One region of the Caballeronia sp. LZ003 genome, then DNA from elsewhere that is predicted to be linked to it. Evidence: predicted binding sites of a transcription regulator. Region 1 holds the regulator's gene; the other holds the start of a gene.
The links. The regulator LexA, encoded in region 1, represses DNA repair genes until DNA is damaged. The targets are predictions, from matches to a motif close to ACTGTATNNNNATACAGT.
Positions count from the first base shown of each region.

Region 2: a site for LexA is predicted at 4,564-4,581, ahead of QCE79_RS30510 (DUF2471 family protein). Genes of this name have one in related genera too.

Region 1 covers NZ_JARUXJ010000001.1:1,395,149-1,401,479, forward strand. Annotated here, with positions in the region: gene QCE79_RS06090 (DUF2939 domain-containing protein) at 1-365, opposite strand, end outside; gene QCE79_RS06095 (hypothetical protein) at 524-850, opposite strand; gene lexA (transcriptional repressor LexA) at 1,018-1,695, opposite strand; gene QCE79_RS06105 (sulfate ABC transporter substrate-binding protein) at 1,965-2,999, shown strand; gene cysT (sulfate ABC transporter permease subunit CysT) at 3,139-4,044, shown strand; gene cysW (sulfate ABC transporter permease subunit CysW) at 4,041-4,943, shown strand; gene QCE79_RS06120 (sulfate/molybdate ABC transporter ATP-binding protein) at 4,964-6,058, shown strand; gene QCE79_RS06125 (CysB family HTH-type transcriptional regulator) at 6,071-6,331, shown strand, end outside.
Region 2 covers NZ_JARUXJ010000004.1:1,473,007-1,479,337, reverse strand. Annotated here, with positions in the region: gene QCE79_RS30535 (hypothetical protein) at 1-403, opposite strand, end outside; gene QCE79_RS30530 (YceI family protein) at 553-1,185, shown strand; gene tdh (L-threonine 3-dehydrogenase) at 1,197-2,228, opposite strand; gene QCE79_RS30520 (glycine C-acetyltransferase) at 2,344-3,546, opposite strand; gene QCE79_RS30515 (XRE family transcriptional regulator) at 3,705-4,307, shown strand; gene QCE79_RS30510 (DUF2471 family protein) at 4,609-4,965, shown strand; gene QCE79_RS30505 (DUF2252 domain-containing protein) at 5,000-6,331, opposite strand, start outside.

The DNA.
Region 1 (6,331 bases):
TGCTCGCCTGGATCTCCCCGCGGCGGAATGCCATTCAAAATCGCGGCGACGCCTTCGGGCGTAGCGTAGCAATCCACCAGCGGCCCTACGAGCGCCGCGCCGATCATTGCACCGATGATCGCGAGCGGATTGCCGCTCTTCTGGATATCGACGCGCCGCGTCAGCAGTGCTCCGACTTGCTCTTTGAGACTTTCACGCAGTGCGGGGAAGTCGACGTATTCGTTGACGGTCTGTGCATCGCGCGCATCGGCCGCGTGCTTGACGCGGTTCAGTGCGATATAGGGCGACGCATAGACAAGGCCTAACCCTGCAACGATGACGAGAATGACGAGCGTGACGACGAGATAACGCGTAGTGCGGGACATGCGAAGGAACGACCCCCGGCGTGACATGGGTGACATGAAAGAACGATTGACCATGTTCACGCCGGATCTATCCCGAGCTTCATTCCTTGCAGCCGATAGATTGCGGACTGCCTGCATTGCACATAACTCAAATTCACTCGGCAAACGCTCGACCGCCCTCAGGCCAGAATGCCGCTGCTAACGCCGGCGAGTTCCTCGTCGATACACCGGTCGATCATGCGCGACACCTCGCCGATATTGCCGACCATGATTACCCGCGACTCACTGCGATACACCCGCACCGGCGCGCGCTGTTCCGATTCCGCATGCACCGCGCTATTGAGCGACACACGGGCGAAGGCGGGTTGACGCGACGGCAACGCGGGCATCTCGTCGAAGAGATCGGGCGCCGCTTCAGGTCGCGCCACGGCGCATGAGATCAGCGAGCGCAAATGACGCAGACGGCCAAACTGACGAAAGGGCAGCAAACGGGCGAAACGTTCCATGATGACTCTCCAGACGGCGGACGACAGACGACAGACGATAGGACGCACCGCGGCACGCCGCGAGCGGCGGCCGTCATGCTTGTAATTTTTGAAACGTGCCGCGTCGCGCGAGGGCGAGGAGGCGAAGCGGGCGGCGATGTTGACGCGCCGCGCGCTCGAGTCGTGCGTTAGAACTCGCCGGAGCGGATGAGCCCGACCGCGATTCCTTCCAGCGCGAAGTCGCCGCTGCCGGAGCGCACGAAGATGTTTTCGTAGTCGGGATTCTCGGCGACCAATTCCACGCCATCTGGCCGGCGCTTCCAGCGTTTCACCGTGACATCGTCGCCAATACGCGCGACCACGATCTGCCCGTCTTTCGCTTCATTGCGCTTCTGTACGGCAAGCAGGTCGCCGTCGAGAATGCCCGCGTCGCGCATGGACAAGCCGCGCACCTTCAGCAAATAGTCGGGCTTGCCCGAAAAGAACGCAGGGTCGCATGCATAGTGTTGCGAGATATGCTCCTGCGCAAGGATGGGACTGCCCGCCGCAACGCGCCCGACCAGCGGAAGCGACAACTGCATGATGCTCTGATGCGGCAAGGTGAACTGATGCGGAAGATCGTCCGAACGGTCGATGCGCGCGGAGCCTCCCAACAGGCGGATGCCACGCGACGAACCCGCCGCGAGTTCGATCACGCCCTTGCGCGCCAGTGCCCGCAGATGTTCCTCGGCGGAGTTCGCGGAGCTGAAGCCAAGCTCGGCAGCAATTTCGGCACGCGTGGGCGGAAAGCCCGTGCGGTCGATGGCTCGCTGAATGAGCTCGAACACTTGCTGCTGTCGCGCGGTAAGTTTTGAGGGTTTGGTCACTTGCTGGAGCCTCGGCGCACTGTATGGATGGACAGATGACTGTATTTTTATACAGTATTTCGCGCTTTTCAAGCTTTACTTGAAGTTCGTCGCCAGATCCTTTACTGACAAGGCTGCAGCGCGCTCAAACAGTCGCTATTTCTCCCTCGGACTGCGAAAACTCTCGCTTTAGCACTTTTGCATCTAAAAAAGTGAGAAACAATTATTTCTAATCATATAAGCTCGCCTTTAGACTGATTCCGTCAATTCGATAAGACGGAGAACGGGGAATGCATAGCATCAGGGCTGGATTGAAGGGCGGCGCGAAACAACTCTTTGCCGCGCTGGCGATCACGGCGGCGAGTTTCGGAATCTCGGCCACCGCGCACGCGGACACGTCGTTTCTGAACGTCTCGTACGATCCGACGCGCGAGTTGTATCAGGACTTCAACCAGGCCTTTGCGAAGAAGTGGAAGGCGGACACCGGCGAAACGGTCACCTTCAAGCAATCTCATGGCGGTTCCGGCGGCCAGGCGCGCGCGGTTCTAGACGGGCTTCAGGCAGACGTCGTGACGCTTGCGCTTGCTTACGACATCGACGCGCTCGCCTCCAAGGGCATCGTCGGGACGGACTGGCAAAAGCGTCTGCCGGACAATGCATCGCCGTACACGTCGACCATTGTGTTTCTAGTGCGCAAGGGCAACCCGAAGGGCATCAAGGACTGGGACGATCTCACCAAGCCGGGTGTGTCGATCGTCACGCCGAACCCGAAGACCTCGGGCGGCGCGCGCTGGAACTATCTGGCGGCGTGGGCGTATGCGCAACACAAGCCCGGCGGCAACGAAGAGACCGCGAAGGAGTTCGTGACCAAGCTCTACAAGAACGCAGGCGTTCTCGATTCCGGCGCACGCGGCGCGACCACCAGCTTCGTGCAGCGCGGTCAGGGCGACGTGCTGATCGCATGGGAAAACGAGGCGTTCCTGTCGCTCAAGGAATTCGGTCCGGAGAAGTTCCAGATCGTGGTTCCTTCGGTGAGCATTCTGGCCGAGCCGCCGGTGGCGGTGGTGGACAAGGTCGTCGACAAGCACGGCACGCGCAAGCTGGCCGAAGCGTATCTGAAGTATCTGTATAGCGACGAAGGCCAGCAGATCGCGGCGCGCAATTTCTATCGTCCGCGTTCGGACAAGGTGCCCGCCGAGCTGATCAAGCAGTTCCCCAAGCTCAAGCTCTACACCATCGACGACACCTTCGGTGGCTGGACCAAAGCGCAGAAGACGCACTTCGCGGACGGCGGCGTGTTCGATTCTATCTATCAGCCGCAGTAAGCAGGCAAGAGACCGGGCGCCGCGAGGCGCTCGAGTCGCAATGAAAGCGGCCGCAAAGACGGCCGCGCATGACGAGACTAAAAAACAGTGCGCTTATCCCCCGGGCGCCGAAGGCAGGACGATCAAGGATGAAGCAAAGATGACAACGTTCACTTTCCGAAAGCCGAGTGCGTTACCCGGCTTCGGGCTGACGATCGGCATCACGGTGGCTTACCTGAGCCTCGTGGTGCTGATTCCGCTTGCGGCGACCTTCGCCAAGACCGCGACGCTCGACTGGGCGCAGTTCGTTCGCGCCGTCACCGGGCCGCGTGTGCTGGCGTCGTATCGGCTCACTTTCACGGCGGCGCTCGGCGGGGCGGTCATCAACGCGATCTTCGGCTTCCTGGTCGCATGGGTACTCGTGCGTTACACGTTCCCGTTCAAGCGTGTCGTCGATGCCATCGTCGATCTGCCGTTTGCGCTGCCGACCTCCGTCGCCGGCATTTCGCTTGCCGCCGTGTACGCGAGCAACGGCTGGATCGGGCAGTATCTCGCGCCGCTCGGCATCAAGGTGGCGTTCACGCCGCTCGGCGTGCTCGTGGCGCTGACGTTCATCGGCTTGCCGTTCGTCGTGCGCACGGTGCAGCCGGTGCTCGAAGACTTCGAGCGCGAGCAGGAAGAAGCCGCCGCATGTCTCGGCGCCACGCGCTGGCTGACGTTTCGCCGCGTCGTGTTGCCGGCGCTCTTTCCCGCGCTTCTGACCGGTTTCGCCCTTGCGTTCGCGCGCGCGCTCGGCGAATACGGTTCGGTCATCTTCATCGCGGGCAATGTCCCAATGAAGTCGGAGATCACGTCGCTGCTCATCATCACCAAGCTCGAACAGTACGACTATGCCGGCGCGACGGCCATCGCCGTCGTGATGCTGTGCGTGTCCTTTCTCATGCTGCTCCTCATCAACACGCTGCAATGGTTCCTGCAACGCCGCACGAGCAAGACGGGCGCGGCGCCCGTGGTGGCCGCGGGGCCCTCGCTGCATGCCGGAACTCCGGGCGGAGGTCACGCATGAGCACGCCAAACAGCAAGGCGCTTCCAGTGAACACCGCCGCGCGCGGCGAGACCAACCGGCTCAATCCCGTCACCGAACCGCGCGCCGTGCGCTGGATACTCACGGGTATCGCGCTCGTGTTTCTCGCGCTGTTTCTGGTCGTGCCGCTCGTCGCCGTGTTCGTGCAGGCCTTCGCGAAGGGCATCGACTATTACTTCGATTCGCTCAAGGACCCGGACGCGTGGTCGGCCATCAAGCTCACGCTCTTGACCGCCGCGATTGCCGTGCCGCTCAACGTGGTGTTCGGGCTCGCGGCATCGTGGGCCATCGCCAAGTTCGAGTTTCGCGGCAAGGCGCTTCTGACGACGCTTATCGACTTGCCGTTCTCGGTGTCGCCCGTGATCTCCGGCCTCATCTACGTGCTCATGTTCGGCGCGCAGGGCTGGTTCGGACCGTGGCTGATTTCGCACGATGTGCAGATCATCTTCGCGGTGCCGGGAATCGTGCTCGCGACCATCTTCGTGACGTTCCCGTTCGTCGCGCGCGAACTGATTCCGTTGATGCAGGCGCAAGGCAACGACGAGGAAGAGGCCGCGCACGTGCTCGGCGCGTCGGGCTGGCAGATCTTCCGGCGCGTGACCTTGCCCAACGTGAAGTGGGGCCTGCTCTACGGCGTGATTCTCTGTAACGCGCGCGCGATGGGCGAGTTCGGCGCGGTCTCGGTGGTCTCGGGCCACATTCGCGGCCAGACCGACACCATGCCGCTGCACGTCGAGATTCTCTACAACGAATACAACTTCTCGGCCGCCTTCGCGGTGGCGTCGCTGCTTGCATTGCTCGCGCTCGTCACGCTCGGGCTGAAGCTGCTCGCGGAGCGCCGCATGACGGCCACGCTGAGCGACGTGAAGGCAACCGTATAAATGGAAGGCGTGGATCAATCATGAGCATCATCGTTCGCAATCTGCAGAAGCGCTTCGGCACCTTCACCGCGCTCGACAACGTCACGCTGGATTTTCCGTCGGGCGAACTCGTCGCGCTGCTCGGACCTTCCGGCTGCGGCAAGACCACGCTCTTGCGCGTGATCGCCGGCCTCGAATATGCCGATGCCGGTCAGGTCGTGCTCAACGGCGAGGACGTTGCCGAAGTGGGCGCGCGTGAGCGGCAAGTCGGCTTCGTGTTCCAGCATTACGCGCTGTTCCGCCACATGACCGTGTTCGAGAACGTCGCCTTCGGCTTGCGCGTGAAGCCGCGTCGCGAGCGGCCAACGGAGGCCGTCATCCGCGAGAAGGTGCATGAATTGTTGAAGCTCGTGCAACTCGACTGGCTCGCGGAGCGCTTTCCGTCCGAACTGTCGGGCGGTCAGCGTCAACGTATCGCGTTGGCGCGAGCGCTTGCCGTCGAACCTAAAGTGCTGCTGCTCGACGAACCTTTCGGCGCGCTCGACGCCAAGGTGCGCAAGGAATTGCGTAGCTGGCTGCGCCGTCTGCACGACGATCTGCATATCTCGACGCTCTTCGTCACGCACGACCAGGAAGAGGCGCTCGAAGTGGCGGACCGCATCGTCGTGATGAATCACGGGCGCGTGGAGCAGGTGGGCAGCCCGCAAGACGTGTATGACCATCCGCAGACCTCGTTCGTCTACGAGTTCCTCGGTGCGGCCAATCGCCTGCAAGGTCATGTCGATGCCAACGGCTTCGTCGCCGATGGCGCCACGCAGGCCATTGCCGTGCCCGCGCATTTCAGCGGCCGCGCGCTGGCCTATGTGCGGCCGCACGATCTGGCGATCTATCCCGTCGATGGCACGCATCGCGACGGCATCGTGGTCGGCGTGCGGCGCGTGGTGACGCTCGGCGGCTCCGTGCGCGTGGAACTCGAAGGCAACTCGGGGCGCATTCTCGAAGCGGAACTCGACCGCGAGTCGTGGCGCACGCTGCGACTCGACGTAGGCGACGGCGCGACCGCCGTGCCGCGCGCGTTGCGCGTCTTCCCGGCAGGCGATGCGAACGGGGCACAACAAACAAAAGCAACGGCATAAAGAGAGGCTGAAATGAACTTCCAGCAATTGCGCTTCGTGCGCGAAGCAGTGCGTCAGAACATGAATCTGACCGAGGTCGCGAACGTGCTATATACGTCGCAGTCTGGCGTGTCGAAGCAGATCAAGGACCTCGAGGACGAACTCGGCGTCGATATCTTCATCCGACGCGGCAAGCGTCTGACCGGCCTTACCGAGCCTGGCAAACAGGTGCATCAGTTGATCGAGCGCATGTTGCTCGACGCTGAAAACCTGCGCCGCGTCGCGCGCCAGTTC
Region 2 (6,331 bases), on a different contig from region 1:
CGGCCACGGGGCCAAGCGTGTGATTGTGGCCAATACCCCAGCGGCCGTAGTCATAACCGGAGATCAAGCCACCCATGGCTGCGAGCCGCACGAAGCCCCAGTGAAGGAACTCGGGCGCCCAGACCCCGCCGCCGTAAAACGAAGGCTTTGAGAGCGAGTTGCGGAAATAGCCGCCGGTTAATGCCCATTGCGGCGAGACCCAGCATTCCACGCCAATGCCGGGATTGAACTGCTCGAAGTGCTTATCGGGATGAACGTGATGCGAGCCGATCATCGCATCGATCCAAACGCCGTCAGAGCACAGCGCGGCGTGCGCCGACGGCGTCCAAGAAACCGTGATCGCAGCGAGCACCGCCGCACACGCGGCGCGAGCGAATCGGAAACAGAGTGGCCATGAGCGCATGATTTAGGCGTCTTATTTTCGAGATGAAGGTCGTCGCGAACTCTACCTGATCGTGCCATTTTCGTGTGATGAACTGACACGCACGTGACGAATGCGCACTTTTCTGTTTCGGAGGAAACTCGTTTTTCGCGTCGAGGAGATACAGATCGATGAAAGTTTGGAAAAGCTTGCAATGCGTCGCGCTATTCGCGTTGATCGCAACGAGTGGATGCACGCCGCTTGCCGTCGTCACGCACAGTGTGTCCGCGAATGAATCGAGTGTGCCGCCCGGGATGTATCAGTTAGATGCGCATCACTGGAATGTGAGCTTCGACGTCGATCATCTTCATTATTCGCGCTTTGTCATGCGTTTCGACAAGACGGCCGGACAGCTCGACTGGAGCGCGGATGGCATGACGGGGAGCACGGTGCATGTGACTATCGACGCCGCGAGCGTCAATACGAATGTGCCGTTGCTCGACCGGATGGTGAAGGGCCCCGACATGTTCGATGTCGCGCGTTATCCGAACATCGAATTCGTCAGCACCGGCTTCACGCGTACGGGCAACGACAAGGGCACACTGGCAGGCAATCTCACGATTCGCGGAACGACACGACCCGTCACTCTGGATGTCACGTTCAACGGGCATTCGGTCGATCCACTGACCAAGCTGGAAACGTTAGGCTTCTCGGCCGACGGTCATTTCAGCCGCGCGCAGTTCGGACTGACGACGTGGTATCCGGCAGTCGGCGACGATGTTCACGTCGCCATTCAGGCCGAGTTCGCAAAAGTAAAGCAGTGAAGCGCTGACACTTACGCCGCGGTCCAGTCGAGCACGACCTTGCCGCTGTTGCCCGAAAGCATGGTGTCGAACGCGCGCTGGTAGTCGTCGACGGGGAATGTGTGCGTGAGGATCGGCGAAAGATCCAGACCACTTTGCAGCATTGCGACCATCTTGTACCAAGTCTCGAACATTTCGCGCCCGTAGATGCCTTTGATCTCCAGACCTTTGAAGATAACCTGATTCCAGTCGATCGCAGTTTGCGCGGGTGGAATGCCGAGCAGAGCGACTTTGCCGCCGTGGTTCATCGCTTCCAGCATGGCGGTGAAAGCGCTCGGTACGCCGGACATTTCCAGGCCGACGTCAAACCCCTCGGTCATGCCGAGTTCTTGCATGACATTGCGCAGATTTTTTTTGGAAACGTTGACCGCTCGCGTTGCACCCATCTTGCGGGCAAGTTCGAGACGATATTCGTTGACGTCCGTAATGACGACATTGCGTGCTCCGACGTGCCGCGCAATGGCGGCGGCCATTACACCAATGGGTCCGGCGCCGGTAATCAGCACGTCTTCGCCGACAAGGTTGAACGAAAGGGCAGTGTGCGTCGCATTGCCGAAGGGGTCGAAGATCGCGGCAAGGTCGTCGGAGATATCAGGCGGAATCTTGAACGCGTTGAAGGCAGGGATCACGAGGTATTCGGCAAACGCGCCTTCGCGATTCACGCCGACGCCAACGGTGTTGCGACACAAGTGACGTCGACCTGCGCGGCAATTGCGGCAGAATCCGCATGTGATGTGACCTTCGCCGGAAACGCGATCGCCGATGGCAAAGCCGCGGACTTCCTGTCCCATCTCGACGATCTCACCGACATATTCATGTCCGACGTGCATCGGCACCGGTATCGTCTTCTGCGCCCAGTCATCCCACTTCCAGATGTGGATATCCGTACCGCAGATTGCAGTCTTACGGATGCGGATGAGGACATCGTTATGTCCGACTTCCGGCCGCTTGACGTGAGTCAAGGTAAGACCGGGGGTGCGTTCGAGTTTGGCGAGTGCTTTCATTGTTGGTGTTCCGGGCGGTTGTGTCGCGGCGCTGCCTGTAACCGCGCCGTGCATCTAAAGGTCGCGTGACGTGTCCTGACTTTATGCGCATAAAGGACCCTGCGAGGCGTGAGTCCTAACCGATCACACCAAGCGAGCGGCCCACGCGCGCGAATGCATCGACTGCGCGGTCGATGTGTTCGGCGGTGTGGGCGGCGCTCATCTGCGTGCGGATGCGCGCGCGGCCCTTTGGCACGACAGGGTATGAAAATCCGATCACATAAACGCCTTCGTCGAGAAGCGCGTCGGCCATCTTCGAAGCGAGTTGTGCATCGCCAAGCATGACGGGAATGATCGGATGCTCGCCGGGCACTAGATCGAAACCTAAAGCGGTCATCGCTTGCCGAAACCGCGCGCCGTTTTCGCGAACGCGTCGCCGGAGCGCGGCGCCTTCATTGCTATCCAGCAACTCAAGCACTTTCAGCGACGCTGCCGCAATGCTCGGCGCAAGCGTGTTCGAGAACAGGTACGGCCGGCTGCGCTGCCGCAACAAGTCGATAATCTCCTGATGCGCAGCCACATATCCGCCTGACGCACCACCGAGCGCCTTGCCGAGCGTACCCGTGATGATGTCGATTCGATCGAGCACGCCGCAATACTCGGGCGTCCCGCGTCCGTTCTCCCCGATGAATCCAACGGCATGCGAGTCGTCGACCATGACCAGCGCGCCGTAGCGTTCAGCCAGATCGCAGATGCCAGCGAGATCGGCGATGATGCCGTCCATCGAGAACACGCCGTCAGTTGCGATCAATTTGAAGCGGGCGCCGGCTGCATCGGCTTCCTTCAAGCGCGCTTCGAGGTCTACAAGATCGTTGTTCTTGTAGCGCAAGCGTTTTGCCTTGGAAAGACGCACGCCATCGATGATGCTCGCGTGGTTCAACTCATCGCTGATGATTGCATCATCCTCGGTCAGCAACGTCTCGAAGAGCCCGCCGTTTGCGTCAAAACAGCTTGAGTAAAGAATGGCGTCGTCGGAGTGGAGAAACTTCGCGACTTGTTGTTCGAGCGCTTTGTGGACTGTTTGTGTTCCGCAAATAAAGCGAACGGATGCCATGCCAAAGCCATCTGCTTCAAGTCCGGCTTTTGCGGCTTCGACCAAGCGAGCGTCGTTCGCAAGACCGAGATAATTGTTCGCGCAAAAATTGAGGACGGTGCTCCCGTTGGCAAGGCGGATCTCCGAGAACTGCGGGCTAGCGATGACCCGCTCGCTTTTGTAAAACCCGGCGGCGCGAATCTCGTTAAGCGTAGTTCGCAAATGGGAGAGGTATCGGTCTTTCATCGGCATCTTTCCAGTATCCGGCTGTTTAGGAGTCGATGCGGACCAGCCAGGCTCGGCCACACCTTTAGCCCTGTTATAGTTCATTCATTGCATTGGACAGGTTCGGTATTTCGAACCGATTTCCAGTATATCGAACACTCTAAGGGAATGCAGCGTTCATGACAAGTTCTGTCACAAGCGGCAAGGCTGGTGATTCCTCAGGCAGCGGAACTGCGCCACCACGCGTTGGCGAGCAGATTCAGCGTCTACGCAATGAAAGGAAATTGACGCTCGATGACTTATCCCGCGCCGCTGGCGTTTCGAAATCGATGCTATCGGAGATCGAGCGGGACAAGGCCAATCCGACGATTGCCGTGGCGTGGCGGCTAACGAACGCACTAGGTATCAGCCTCGATCAGCTATTTGCGCAGCAGAAGGCCGGTGACGTCATACGCGTTGCAGGTCCGCATGAGATTCCTACGTTGAATGGTGATAACGGCGGCTATCAGCTTCGCGTGTGGGGACCGATTGAGCTGGCTGGAAAATTCGAATGGTACGAGCTCACGTTGCACGCGGGTGCGGCGCTCATCTCGGACGCGCATGAGCCAGGCACGCGGGAGCATTTGACCGTGTTAAATGGCGCGATCGAAATCGAAGCATCAGGTGCTGCGAAGCGACTGAAGGCGGGGGAAACCGCACGTTACGCTGCCTACGACGGTCATGTCTTTAGGAATGTCGGGCGAGGAGAAGCAAAGGCTTTGCTCGTGGTTATACATGGGTAATGGCCCGACTCGCGAGTCTGCGGTTTTCCGCGAGCAGGTGCTCCGCCTCTTCCTCCAGCGCACAGCAACGGTGGCATGGCACTTCTTTATGCGCATAAATTTCTGGCGCGTCCTGCGAAGACGTAGCATCCGTCTGCGTCGCGCGGCCGCCTTACGTTACTCGCCGCGCACTCCCACGCAGGACTGAACCGCCGATAAGCGAAACCGCACATACACGCAAGGCGACTGGCGAGACCCTACTTTCATGACGGCAAGTACTGTATATTTATACAGTATAAAGACCAGTCGGAAGGGGCGAATCATGGAGTCGAACGGCGAGCATCTCAGCAGGAAGCAGTTTGCACGTGCGGTACAAGATCTGGAACGCATTACGCGGCAGATTGCGGGCCGATACATCGATCTGGGCGTGCCGCTGACCTGGCGTTTGCTGCACGCCATCGAAGCGGAAGCCGTGGCGGACCTGGGCTTCGCTGGCCGGCACGAGGCTGCGTTGCGCGAACTTTTTGCCCGCCCCGACGACTTCCATTTCCCCGAAACCGACGACGTGGTCGATGTCGCCTCTTCCGACGCTTTGCCGGCAGTATTCGCATTCGCCGTCGACGCTTACGAATGCGCTGCACGACAAGGCCGACCGCAACTGGCCATCGCCGCACACTGACATGCGAGCGATGCACGCCGCACATCGCTAGTCATCAGGCGGCAAAGTCCGCCGCCATGTCCGCATCCGTGCGGGCTATAAGTTTGCCGCTGCGGCAGGCCAAGCGGAACGCGTCGTAATCTTTTTCGACTTGATCTGCATAGGAGCTCGCGTATCGGACGAGCACTTCCGCCATGCGATCACCCGAACCCAGATAGCCGGATATCTCAAGCGCGCAGCCGCTTGCCTTGGCATGCGCGCGCGCGAGCGCCCAGCCGCATAGCGACGCGTATCCGCGAAAGGCCTCGCCGCTGAATGTTTCGAGGTCGGCGGATATTTTCATGTCGCGCAGTTGGCGAACATAAAGCGGGCGTCCAACCGGGCCCGACGCCCAGCCTAGAAAAGGATCGCTCGCCGCCTGCATCAGGCGTTGCCCGTGAACGATGCGATGCCCGTCGTGCGTATGTTTTGTCGCGCCGACGTAGCGCGCCACCACGGACGTCGATGCCTCTTTCAACTGCAGGAAGAGCGCCTTACCAAGATGATCGGTAAGCAACAACACGAAGCATCGCGTTCCGACACTTCCCACTCCAACCACTTTGAAAGCGATGTCCTGAAGCGCGAATTGCGACAAAAGCGCGGCGCGCTCGGATGTCAGCGTCGAAACGTAATCGCGTATGAGCGGAGTCAGGATCGTGTGCGAATCGCCTTCGAGCTTCATCCACTCGTCGTCCTCGTCGACGAGCGTGCTTGCGCCACGAATATGAAAGATCGCGGGCGGCGCGTCGCGAATTCGCCAGGCATCGCCCGATCGATCGGCGAGCTTCGGCAGCAGCTTTTCATGCGTGCGCCGGCTCGCGCGTTCGCTACCGCGCTTGATCCGACGTTTCACGTCTTCGTTTTGCACATCGTCGTACATCCTGTCGAACGTAATTCGTTCGTACCAAAGATCCAGCACGCCCATCTCGGCATACTCGCGCATGTGCTGCTGATAGCTCTGGGCCGCTTCGAAGCAGAGTGCTTCAGAGCCCGCACGGCCGTGGCCCAGATGCCTGCCCGCGACCGCCACGCTCGCGACGAGTCGCTTGACGTCCCATTCCCATGGACCTTGTGCGGTTTCGTCGAAATCGTTCAGATCGAATACGAGCGCACGCTCGGGAGTCGCGAACCCGCCGAAGTTTGACAGGTGGCAGTCACCGCAGATTTGAACGGTCAATCCACTCGAAGGTGTACTAGCCAGATCGTGCGCCTGAACAATCGCGCTGCCACGAAAAAAAGCAAAGGGCGATGCCAACATGCGGCCGTATCGCAGCGGAATCAGCGCAGGGACGCGACCCATGCTGCTTATTCGCAGCAACTCGATGGGATCGCGATCGATGTCGCCGAC